Regions from separate parts of the Pradoshia sp. Z4_20 genome, predicted to be linked through region 1. Evidence: riboswitches for the same ligand, from Rfam matches in the RefSeq annotation. Region 1 holds a riboswitch; the other holds the start of a gene.
What was found. A riboswitch is a leader RNA that binds a small molecule or an ion and turns the genes downstream of it on or off. The one in region 1 is predicted to bind lysine.

Region 1 (5,821 bases):
ATGCAATAAGAGGAGTAATGGTCCAAAGCCAAATAAATCCTGATGAACTGTCGTTAGTATCCTTTAGCTCGGCTATGCACAGCGTAATTGCGGTTGAGGAAAATGGAAATCCATTAACTCAATGCATTACATGGGCTGACAGCCGTTCAAAGAAGTGGTCCGACTATATTAAAAATGAGAGGAATGGACAAGAAATTTATCGGAGAACTGGAACGCCAATCCATCCAATGTCTCCTCTTACAAAAATCACCTGGTTGATGAATGATTATCCCGAATTAGCGGGTAGGACATATAAATTCATTTCCATTAAAGAATATGTTTTTTATAAATTATTTGGGCAATATGTGATTGATTATTCGGTTGCTTCAGCAACAGGAATGTTTCATCTTAAAAATTTAGAATGGGATTCTGAGGCATTGGCAATCGCGGGTATTACAGAGACCCATTTGTCTAAACCAGTACCAACTACATATTATTTATCTGGCATGGACTCCGTCTATGCTGCGGATATGGGGCTGTTGCCGGATACTCCATTTGTAATAGGAGCCAGTGATGGCGTTCTCTCCAATCTGGGTGTCAATGCGATTGATCCAGGGATTGTAGCAGTCACGATTGGAACGAGCGGAGCCATTCGTACGGTAACAGATAGGCCGATTACGGATGAAAAGGGCCGAATTTTTTGTTATGCATTGACGGATAAGCATTGGGTGATTGGCGGACCAGTTAATAATGGAGGTATGACTTTTAGATGGCTAAGAGATGAGCTGGCTTCAGCGGAAGTAGAAACAGCTAAACGCCTCGGAATTGACTCATATGAAGTACTCACCAAGATAGCATCAAAAGTAGCGCCGGGGGCAGATGGACTACTATTCCACCCATATTTAGCTGGAGAGAGAGCGCCCATTTGGAACCCTGATGCCAGAGGATCGTTCTTTGGCTTGGGACTTCATCATAAAAAGGAACATATGGTCAGAGCGGTGCTTGAAGGAGTCATTTTTAATCTCTATACAGTCTTATTAGCTTTGCAGGAATTGATAGGTGTGCCAAGTAAAATCAGGGCAACGGGGGGATTTGCGCGCTCAGAGTTATGGAGGCAAATGCTTGCGGATATTTTTAATCAGGAAGTAGATGTGCCAGAAAGCTTTGAAAGCTCTTGTTTAGGAGCAGTTGTACTCGGCAGATATGCACTCGGTGAAATTGAAGACCTATCCGTTGTATCAAATTATGTGGGAACTACACATGTCCATACGCCGGTTAAAGCAAATGTAGAAAGATACGAGGAATTACTGCCAATTTACATCAATATATACAGAAAATTGGAGACTGAATATAGCAGTATAGCAGCTTTCCAAAACAAATGGATTAATCATAAATAAGTTGATTTGAAAATAACATTGTCGAATAATATTGACAGCATTCGCGTTTTCACTGTATCCTTTATACAGGAATAATTTAATTTAATACAAATCCTCATCGGACTAAAAGATGAGGTAGAGGTCGCAGATTTTATTAGTAAACTAAAAAGAGAGCCGGAAAGCTTGCTGACTTTAGTTGAAAGGAAAATCTGCCGAAGCGCTCTTTTTTTCCGAAGAGAGCAGCTGGGACTGTATCCGAATAGGTGCAGGACTGTCATGGTCTATATACATCGCGATATGTATATAGACCATGGAGAACTATCCATTTATTGTCTGGTGTGGCTAATCATAAAATGTTGCACACCTTAACAATAAGGTGTGTTTTTTATTTAGTTTATTTACACAGAAATGGATAATTCAAAAATAGAGAGTAACATGACAGCTTTGGAAGGGGAATTATCGTGCACAATAAGAAGCAACTGGGTTTTTGGATTTTAACGGCATTTGTAGTCGGCAATATGGTTGGGTCTGGTATTTTTATGTTGCCGCGTACGCTGGCAGAAGTAGCTAGTCCTGCCGGAGTAATTATGGCATGGGGATTAACAGGATTGGGTGTACTAACTATTGCGCTGGTTTTTGGGAATCTGGCTGTTCGTAAGCCACATTTAACAGGTGGCCCTCAGATTTATGCTAAGGAATTGTTCAAGGAAAATTCTTTAGCCTCAAGATTATCCGGGTTTATGTCTACATGGGGATACTGGATTGGTAATTTTGCAGGTAATATTGCCATCATCACTACGTTTGCAGGGTATTTATCTACCTTCTTCCCAAGTTTGACTAGTACGGCTGAATTGTTCAGTATAGGGAATTTTAGTCTAAAAGTTGGCAATGCTTTAACATTCCTTGTCTGCACAATCATGCTCTGGGGCGTTCATTTCTTTATTATGCGAGGCATAGAGAATGCTGGTAAATTAAACTTTGTGGCGACTGCGGCAAAAGTACTTGGATTTGGATTATTCATTGTAATTGGGCTATTTGCCTTTGAACAATCTAATATTGTACCGTTTGCGGAAACTCGTATAATTGATGGTGAGAGTCGGGGATTACTCAGCCAGGTAAATTTTGCTGCCGTCTCAACCTTATGGGCTTTTGTAGGGGTTGAATCTGCTGTTGTATTCGCATCAAGGGCGAAGAGAAAGGCAGATGTAAAGAGAGCGACCATTTTAGGGCTATTGATTGCCCTGGCTATCTATATGGGAATCAGTACACTTGTTATGGGATTATTAACACAGGATGCACTTATCCATTCAGAAAAACCATTAATCGATGCAATTGAAACGGTGCTGGGACCTGTTGGTGGGAAAGCATTGGCGGTCATTGGATTGATCAGTTTATTTGGTTCAACAATTGGCTGGATCTTGTTAAGCGCTGAAATCCCGTATCAGGCAGCAAAACAAGGTTTATTTATCCCTAAGTTTTTACAGGTCAATAAGCGTGGGATTCCTAATTTCTCTATGATTGTTTCAAATGGTTTAGGTCAATTATTTATTTTCTCAACTATTTCAAATTCAATTGCTCATGCATTTGACTTTATTATTTATATCGCGACACTTTCTTATTTAGTGCCATATTTAATTTCCTCCTCATTCCAACTGAAATTAGTTTGGACTGGCGAGACATATAAATCTGATGAAATGCGTTCACGAATTATTGATGGTACCATAGCCATATTGGCGACGGCATATTCCATTTGGGTGATCATCAAAGGAACGGCTGATTTAAAAACATTTATTTTCGGTGTTATCCTTCTGGCAAGCGGAATCCTATTCTATCGTTTACTGCCTAAAAATATGGAGGAAGTTAAACAACACGAGAACTATTATTTGAAAAAATCTTTTTAACTGTAATAAGAAGCAAACCCATTGTTAAAAGTGGGTTTGCTTTTTTTGGTATTATTTAAAAGTAAAACGGTGTTATGAAAACTGTTATCGGGAGCAATGATAGAGTGTAATCATGTGAGTTTGATAAATTGACATACCCAATAGGGTATATTACGATTAGACTAATCGATGAACTAATGGAGGTCTATTAAAATGAAGATTTTAATTGTTGGCGGTGTGGCAGGCGGAGCATCTGCTGCGGCAAGACTGCGCCGTCTAAGCGAAAAAGATGAAATCATCATGTTTGAAAAAGGTGAATATATTTCATTTGCGAATTGTGGTCTTCCATATTATATAGGAGAAGTTATCCAAAACCGTAATAAACTGCTTGTTCAAACAGTTGAAGGAATGGGGCAACGCTATAATTTAGATATACGTAATTGGACAGAAATTATCAAAATCAATCGGGAGCAGAAGACTGTCATAGCCAGAAAAGCAATGACAGGCGAGGAATATGAGGAATCCTACGATGTGCTAATCCTATCTCCGGGTTCAAAACCGGTTAGGCCAGCCATTCCGGGAATCGATGAGGCTAAATCTGTTTATACGCTTCGGAATGTTCCTGATACGGACCGTATCAAAGAAAAGGTAGATCAGGATAAACCTGAGAAGGCTGTTATCATTGGCGGCGGGTTTATTGGGATTGAAATGGCTGAAAATTTACGGGAGCGCGGCATAGATGTAACAGTTATTGAGATGGGAAATCAGGTGATGGCGCCAATTGATTTGGAGATGGCTCAAATGGTCCACACACATATGCGGGACAATGGAGTTCATTTAATACTTGAGGATGGTGTATCATCTTTTGAGAAGAATGGTCGTATCATTCGCTTGAAAAGCGGCAAAGAAGTAGAAACGGATATGATACTTTTAGCGATTGGTGTTCAACCTGAAAGTACCATTGCGAAAGATGCCGGCCTCGAGCTTGGGGTTCGGAATGCGATAAAAGTCAATGAGCATCTGCAAACATCAGACCCATCTATTTATGCGGTCGGTGATGTCATTGAAGTAAAGGATTATATTAACGGAACGGATACTTATGTGCCGCTCGCTTGGCCTGCCAATCGTCAAGGGCGTTTAGTAGCGGATCATATTCACGGGAAAGAAAGTGTTTATAACGGTACATTGGGCACTTCCATAGCCAAGGTGTTTGAATTGACCGTTGCTTCAACAGGAAGCAATGAAAAGATGCTGAAGCGTTTAGGTATACCATATGAGGTTGTTCATGTTGCACCAAGCAGCCATGCTGGCTATTATCCAGGTGCTTCCCAATTGCATTTGAAACTGATCTTCGATAAGGAAACGGGGAAAATATACGGAGCGCAGGCAGTTGGAAAGGATGGGGTAGATAAACGTATTGATGTTATCGCGACAGCTATCAAAGGTGGCTTAACTGTATTGGATCTTCCGGATATCGAGATTGCCTATGCTCCTCCATATTCCTCAGCTAAAGATCCTGTAAATATGGCTGGTTACGCAGCAACCAATATTATTGAGGGAATGGTCAGCACAGTGCAATGGCATGAAATTGATGAGATTGTGGAAAACGGAGGTTATTTAATTGATGTCCGCTCACCTGCTGAGGTTGCTAAAGGAGCAATTGCCGGCTCGGTCAATATTCCTGTTGATGAACTGAGAGAGCGATTATCAGAGATACCGACTGATAAAGATTTATATCTTACATGCCAGGTAGGTATGAGGGGTTACTTAGCTACCAGAATACTTGAAGGAAACGGCATTAAAGTTAAGAACCTTGATGGCGGATATAATTTGTATTCTAAGGCATTTCCTAAAGAAAAATAATAGTAAATGAGAGTTGGAGCTCCCTTTATGCGATAGTTTAGATTATCGCATAAAGGGGCTTTTTTGAATTGCTGAGACGGTTTGTGTCATGCTTGATTTAGAGCTTGGCTGGATTCAAGGGGCGATCGGCCGGATTCAAGCTCAGATTGGCTGGATTCGAAGAGGAATCGGCTGTATTAAAGCAGTGAATCGGCCGGAATCTAGCCCGATTCGGCTCGAATCGAAGTCGATACAGACAGTAACCAGCTAGAAATTCAATCAGAATCAATTCATTATAGAGGAATCTGCAAGATACGCCTATAATCGAGTAAAAACAATTAGGGGAGTATAAAAATGCCCGGCTGGATATAACCCAAGCCGGGCGATACTTCTTTATCATTAACTTGCCAATTCAGATTCCTTTGGTTCTTTTACTTTTGACATGGCAAGAAAGCTAATTAAGAGCAGTGAAAATCCAGTGATGAGAGGTATATAAAAAGCTGGTATGTAGTCAAGCAAGACACCGAAAAGAATCATCCCAAGCGGTGAGATTGCAGATGCAATCGTTTCAACTAATCCGAAAATACGACCAAGATAGTGGCTCGGGGTTGTACGCTGTATTAATACATGAATAGGAATATTTACAACCATGACGATGGAACCTATCATTCCAAGGACGATGATGTAGTAACTGACATTGGCAATCACAGAAGTCATTTGGAGCATAGGAGGCAAGCCAATCAT
Region 2 (5,821 bases), on a different contig from region 1:
CTGCAGCATTTAAAGATGCATTTACAAAAGCAGGCGGTCAAATTGTAGCAGAAGAAGCATTCCTGCAAAAAGATACCGATTTCCAATCAACATTGACAAGAATCAAAAAAGCAAATCCGGACTTTGTTTTTGTTCCAGCATTCTATGAAGAAGTTGGATTAATTTTAAAACAAGCACGTGAGTCAGGAATTGAAGTTCCAGTTATGGGAGGAGACGGTTGGGATTCTCCTAAGTTACTAGAAATTGCCGGTAAGGAAGCACTGAATAATACCTTTATCACGAACCATTATTCTGCTGGAGATCCGGACAAAAAAATCCAGGATTTTGTATCGGCATTTAAAAAGAAATATAAAGATAAATCACCGGACGCCTTTGCAGCACTTGGTTATGACACAGCCTACTTCATTGCAGATTCGATAAAACGCGCAGGAGATGACGCAACACCGGAAAAAATTAAAGATGCACTTGCTGAAACAAAAGATTTACAGCTTGTATCGGGGAATTTAACGATGGATAAAAATCATAATCCGGTTAAATCTGCGGCCATTTTAAAATATGAAAATGGTAAGCAAGTTTTTGAAACAAAGGTAAATCCATAAGAATGAGGAATAGGAAGCTTTGTTAAAAAGCTTCCTATTTTTGAAATAATGACCGAGGGGAGTCTTAGGTTATGGAATTTATTCAGCAACTTGTAAATGGGATATCACTTGGCAGTATTTACGCGTTAATAGCGCTCGGTTATACGATGGTGTATGGAATTGTAAAATTGATTAATTTTGCACATGGCGATGTATTTATGGTTGGAGCCTTCATCGGCTTTTATGCGATTACGTTTATGGAATTATCTTTTTTTCCCGCACTGCTTCTTGCCATGGTTGCCTGTGCTATCTTTGGAGTTTTGATTGAACGGATTGCGTACAAGCCTCTGCGTAATGCGACTCGTATTGCGGCACTCATTACGGCCATTGGGGTTTCCTTATTAATCGAAAACGGGATGATCCAAATCAGGGGAGCGCAGCCTGAAGCATATCCAAATAATGTTCTGCCAGCAGATTCAATAGATATCTTTGGTGTTACGATAAAAAGTCAATCGCTGATGATTTTGGGTGTTTCACTCTTCTTGATGATCGTTCTGCAATTTGTTGTTCATAAAACTAAAATTGGCCGGGCGATGCGTGCAGTTTCATTTGATGCAGATGCTGCTAAATTAATGGGAATCAGCGTAAACAATACAATTTCTGCTACGTTCGCAATCGGATCAGCACTTGCGGGAGCAGCGGGTGTTATATTTGGGACCTACTATACAAAAATAGAGCCATTAATGGGAGTAATGCCGGGACTTAAGGCTTTCGTCGCCGCGGTCCTTGGAGGGATTGGCATTATTCCAGGTGCCATGGTAGGCGGTCTGTTGCTTGGTGTAGTAGAGGGGTTGGTAAGTGCCTCCGGTTTATCCTTATGGAGGGATGCAGCTGCATTTGTTGTCCTCATCTTGATATTAATTTTTATGCCGCAGGGCTTGTTCGGAAAAAACAGAAGAGAAAAAGTGTAAGGGAGACATGGCGATGGCAATTCTTAAGAAGGTTAAAGGTTTTTGGCTCTCTATTTTACTCTCATTCGTCTTGTTTATCGTGGTACAGGTTCTTATTTCAGGCGGATATTTAAATGCTTTTAATACTAATCTTATTGTGACAATTGGAATTAATATTATTCTGGCAGTTAGTTTGCATCTAATTATTGGAATTACGGGCCAGTTCTCGATTGGACATGCTGGCTTTCTGGCAATTGGGGCATATGCTTCTGCTGTCATGTCTATGATGCTAGAGGTCTCATTCTTATCTGCCTTATTAATGGGAGGGATTGCAGCGGCCTTGGTAGGCATGCTTATCGGGATCCCGAGCTTGCGTTTAAAGGGAGATTATTTGGCGATTGCCACTCTTGGGTTTGGAGAAATAGTTCGTATTGTTTTTCTTAATATGGACTCCGTTGGTGGGGCAAGAGGGATGATGGTCACGCAAATGACAACCTGGCCTTGGGTTTTTGCCTGCTTACTAGTGACCATTATCGTCATTCGGAATTTCACTAATTCTACTCACGGTCGTGCTTGTATATCTGTGAGGGAAGATGAAACAGCAGCTGATTCCATGGGTATTAACACAACCTATTATAAGGTGGCTGCCTTTGTCATTGGTGCCTTTTTTGCTGGGATTGCCGGTGGGTTATATGCTCATAACTTTTATATTATTAATCCGTCAACCTTTGGTTTCCTTCGGTCGTTTGATATTTTAATATTCGTCGTGCTTGGGGGATTGGGCAGTATGTCAGGTTCTGTGATTGCAGCAATTCTCCTTACATTAATTTCTTCCTTCCTATCAGATTATTCTGATACGCGGATGATTCTTTACAGTATTATCCTAATTGTGACAATGCTGTACAGACCGCAGGGATTGATGGGTACAAAAGAAATTACCTCATTTTTCAAAAGGAAGACAAAAGGAGGCATGAAGGATGCAAACCACCAAACCACTGCTTAAGGTTGACCAAATTGGAATTCATTTCGGAGGGTTAAAGGCTGTAGCAGATGTATCTATGGAGCTGTATCCCGGTGAACTGTGCGGCTTAATAGGACCGAATGGAGCAGGGAAAACCACCTTTTTCAACCTTTTAACTGGTGTGTACGTACCATCAGAAGGAACCATTCATTTAAACGACGATAAGCTTAACAAATTACCGCCTTATAAAATTACAAGAAAGGGAATTAGCAGGACATTCCAAAATATTCGCTTGTTTGGAGATTTATCTGTCATAGATAATGTCAAAGTTGCTTATCATTCACAGGCTAAACATTCTATGCTCAGTTCAATTATACGAATGCCTAATCATTTTTCGGGAGAATTGGAAATGGACCAAAAGGCTGTAGATTTCCTGAAAATATTTAATCTGGATTCTTATCGTGATGAAAAGGCCAAGAATCTTCCATATGGAATGCAACGCAGACTTGAAATAGCCAGAGCCCTAGCAACGGGTCCGCGGTTACTGCTGCTGGATGAACCGGCAGCGGGTATGAATCCGAAGGAAACAAGTCAGCTGATGGAGTTAATCAGCTTAATACGTGAAAAATTTGATTTAACTGTACTTTTGATTGAGCATGATATGCAGCTTGTGATGGGGGTATGTGAACGTATTTATGTACTTGATCATGGACAATTAATCGCACACGGTACACCGGATGAAGTCCGCAATAATCCTAAGGTTATAGAGGCTTATCTTGGCGAGGAGGTTTCCTGATGCTGAAGGTTGAAGATATTAACGTTTACTATGGAAATATTCAGGCATTAAAAGGTGTCTCTTTTCATATTGACGAAGGGGAAATTGTTACCTTAATCGGTGCAAATGGGGCTGGAAAAAGTACACTACTTAAAACTGTTTCAGGTTTACTTAAACCGAAGCAGGGTCAAATCATGTATCAGGGTAAATCCATAGGTGGAAAAGCAGCTCAAGTGATTGTAAAGCAGGGAATCTCACATGTACCAGAAGGACGGCGGGTTTTTGCCAATATGACAGTGGAAGAAAATTTACAGCTTGGTGCTTATTTACGTAGGGATCGAGCTGGGATTAAAGAGGATATGGAGAAGGTATTTGATCTTTTTCCAAGGATGAACGAACGTCTTAAACAGCCGGCAGGAACATTGTCAGGTGGAGAACAACAAATGCTCGCAATGGGAAGGGCATTAATGGCTAAGCCCAAATTGCTTTTACTCGATGAACCTTCCATGGGATTGGCTCCACTACTGGTTAAAACAATTTTCCGCATAATTGAAGAAATAAATAATGCGGGAACAACTATTCTTTTAGTTGAACAAAATGCTAATTTGGCACTATCGATTGCCAACCGTGCCTATGTAGTGGAGACCGGCAAAATCGTCCTCTCGGGTTCGGCAGATGAGTTAACCTCAAGTGAAAAAGTAAAGATGGCCTATCTTGGCGGACATTAAAGGTGAATCACTCCTCTGTAAACTTTTACAGGGGAGTTTTAGTTTTGTGTGGGTTACAGGAACGAGAGGATTGGATTAATTAGCCTAACATGTTATCGATCGGGTTACTCGTTAAGCAATTGAGTCAGGCTTCATCCTAATAATTAATCAGATAATTGTAAAAAAATACACATCTATTCCACATTGTGAACAGGAATGTAATCTGTTATATTAGAATAACAATTAGATAGTACCTTATCATTCCGATGGGGTAGAGGCGCAGGATTCAAGAGTAAGCTATGTGAGGATGACAACAGAGAGCATAGCCGAAAGGGGAAACTGCCGAAGCAAGTTGATTAGTCAGAAATGAATTTGCTGGGGTTGTTTTAAATAAAAGCAACACTGTCATTATAAGAGGTTCTTATAATGAGGAGCTACAGGTCGTGATGGAGAAAGAAAAGCTGATACAGGGCTGCGGTAGATATTTCTCTATTGCAGCCCTTCTTTATTTTCTTTTGCATAAAAGGTAAGAGCGCAAGGGTCAGCACTCACGACGAGTTCCCCTTATTTATTTGGAGGAGGAAAAAAGGAATGGAGTCGACAGTTTATACGCTTATTCCCCCACTATTGGCAATTCTAATGGTGGCTATAACAAGGAAGGTTTTGCTTTCACTTGGTGTGGGGATTGTAGCATCAGCTTTAATGCTTGCTGATTTTAATATTGGTGAGACATGTGTCCTTATATGGGAAGCAGTAAAAGGAATCTTTATATCAGATGGATCACTCAATGTATCCAATATATATATTATTTTATTTTTGCTCATCCTTGGCATCATTACGGCTTTCATTTCAATTTCCGGTGGGAGCCGTGCTTTTGGTGAATGGGCGATGAAGCATGTTAAAACAAGAGTTGGGGCTCAGCTGGTAGCTGCCTTGCTTGGAATACTCATCTTTATTGATGATTATTTTAATGCTCTGGCGGTTGGTCAAGTATCACGTCCGATTACAGATAGACATCAAATACCGAGAGCGAAGCTTGCCTATTTGATTGATTCTACCTCAGCTCCCATCTGTGTAATCATGCCAGTATCCAGTTGGGGGGCTTATATTATTGCACTGATTGGAGGAATTTTCATCACTCATGGGGTGACAGAATACAGTTCCTTATCAGCGTTCATTCAAATGATTCCAATGAATTTTTATGCGATTGCGGCGTTGGCAATGGTGTTCATTGTGATCTATCGAAATTGGAATATTGGTTCGATGAAAGTACATGAGGATAGAGCGGTAAAAGAAGGTATTCTTTATAATCCATCCAAGACAGTTCCAGGTGAATTAAAAGAAGATTTACCGAGAAGTACAACTGGAAGGGTTGGAGATTTGGTAATCCCCATTGTAACTCTTATTGTAGGTACAGTGGCTGCGATGCTTTGGACAGGTTATCAGGCAGTTTCTGGACATGCAACACTTCTCACCATTTTTGAAAATACTAATGTCACTAAATCATTGGTTCTGGGTGGTACAATCGGAATTATTGTAACGTTTATTATGTTTTTACGACAAGTTTTTATTTTGCATGGAATTTCTTTAAAGGTTTTCACAGTAGGAGTAAAACACGGAATCGGCTCCATGCTGCCAGCGGTTTATATTTTATTATTTGCCTGGACAATCGTTGATTTAATCGGCAGGCTTGGAACGGGCCAGTATTTGGCTGGACTTGTACAGGATTTAAACTTAAATGTATCCTTTCTGCCATTACTTTTATTTTTAATAGCCGGATTGATGACATTTGCTACGGGTACCTCATGGGGATCATTTGGTATACTGCTCCCGATTGCAGGAGAAATCAC

Region 2: another riboswitch for lysine. It lies ahead of AC4BHP_RS11185 (Na+/H+ antiporter NhaC family protein); the one in region 1 lies ahead of AC4BHP_RS08805 (amino acid permease).

The regions. Positions count from the first base shown of each region.
Region 1 covers NZ_JBZAJD010000002.1:582,311-588,131, reverse strand. The annotation lists gene gntK (gluconokinase) at 1-1,376, shown strand, start outside; lysine riboswitch at 1,484-1,684, shown strand; gene AC4BHP_RS08805 (amino acid permease) at 1,817-3,256, shown strand; gene cdr (CoA-disulfide reductase) at 3,449-5,098, shown strand; gene AC4BHP_RS08795 (MFS transporter) at 5,477-5,821, opposite strand, start outside.
Region 2 covers NZ_JBZAJD010000003.1:223,663-229,483, reverse strand. The annotation lists gene AC4BHP_RS11210 (ABC transporter substrate-binding protein) at 1-599, shown strand, start outside; gene AC4BHP_RS11205 (branched-chain amino acid ABC transporter permease) at 671-1,549, shown strand; gene AC4BHP_RS11200 (branched-chain amino acid ABC transporter permease) at 1,563-2,531, shown strand; gene AC4BHP_RS11195 (ABC transporter ATP-binding protein) at 2,506-3,285, shown strand; gene AC4BHP_RS11190 (ABC transporter ATP-binding protein) at 3,285-3,992, shown strand; lysine riboswitch at 4,236-4,416, shown strand; gene AC4BHP_RS11185 (Na+/H+ antiporter NhaC family protein) at 4,563-5,821, shown strand, end outside.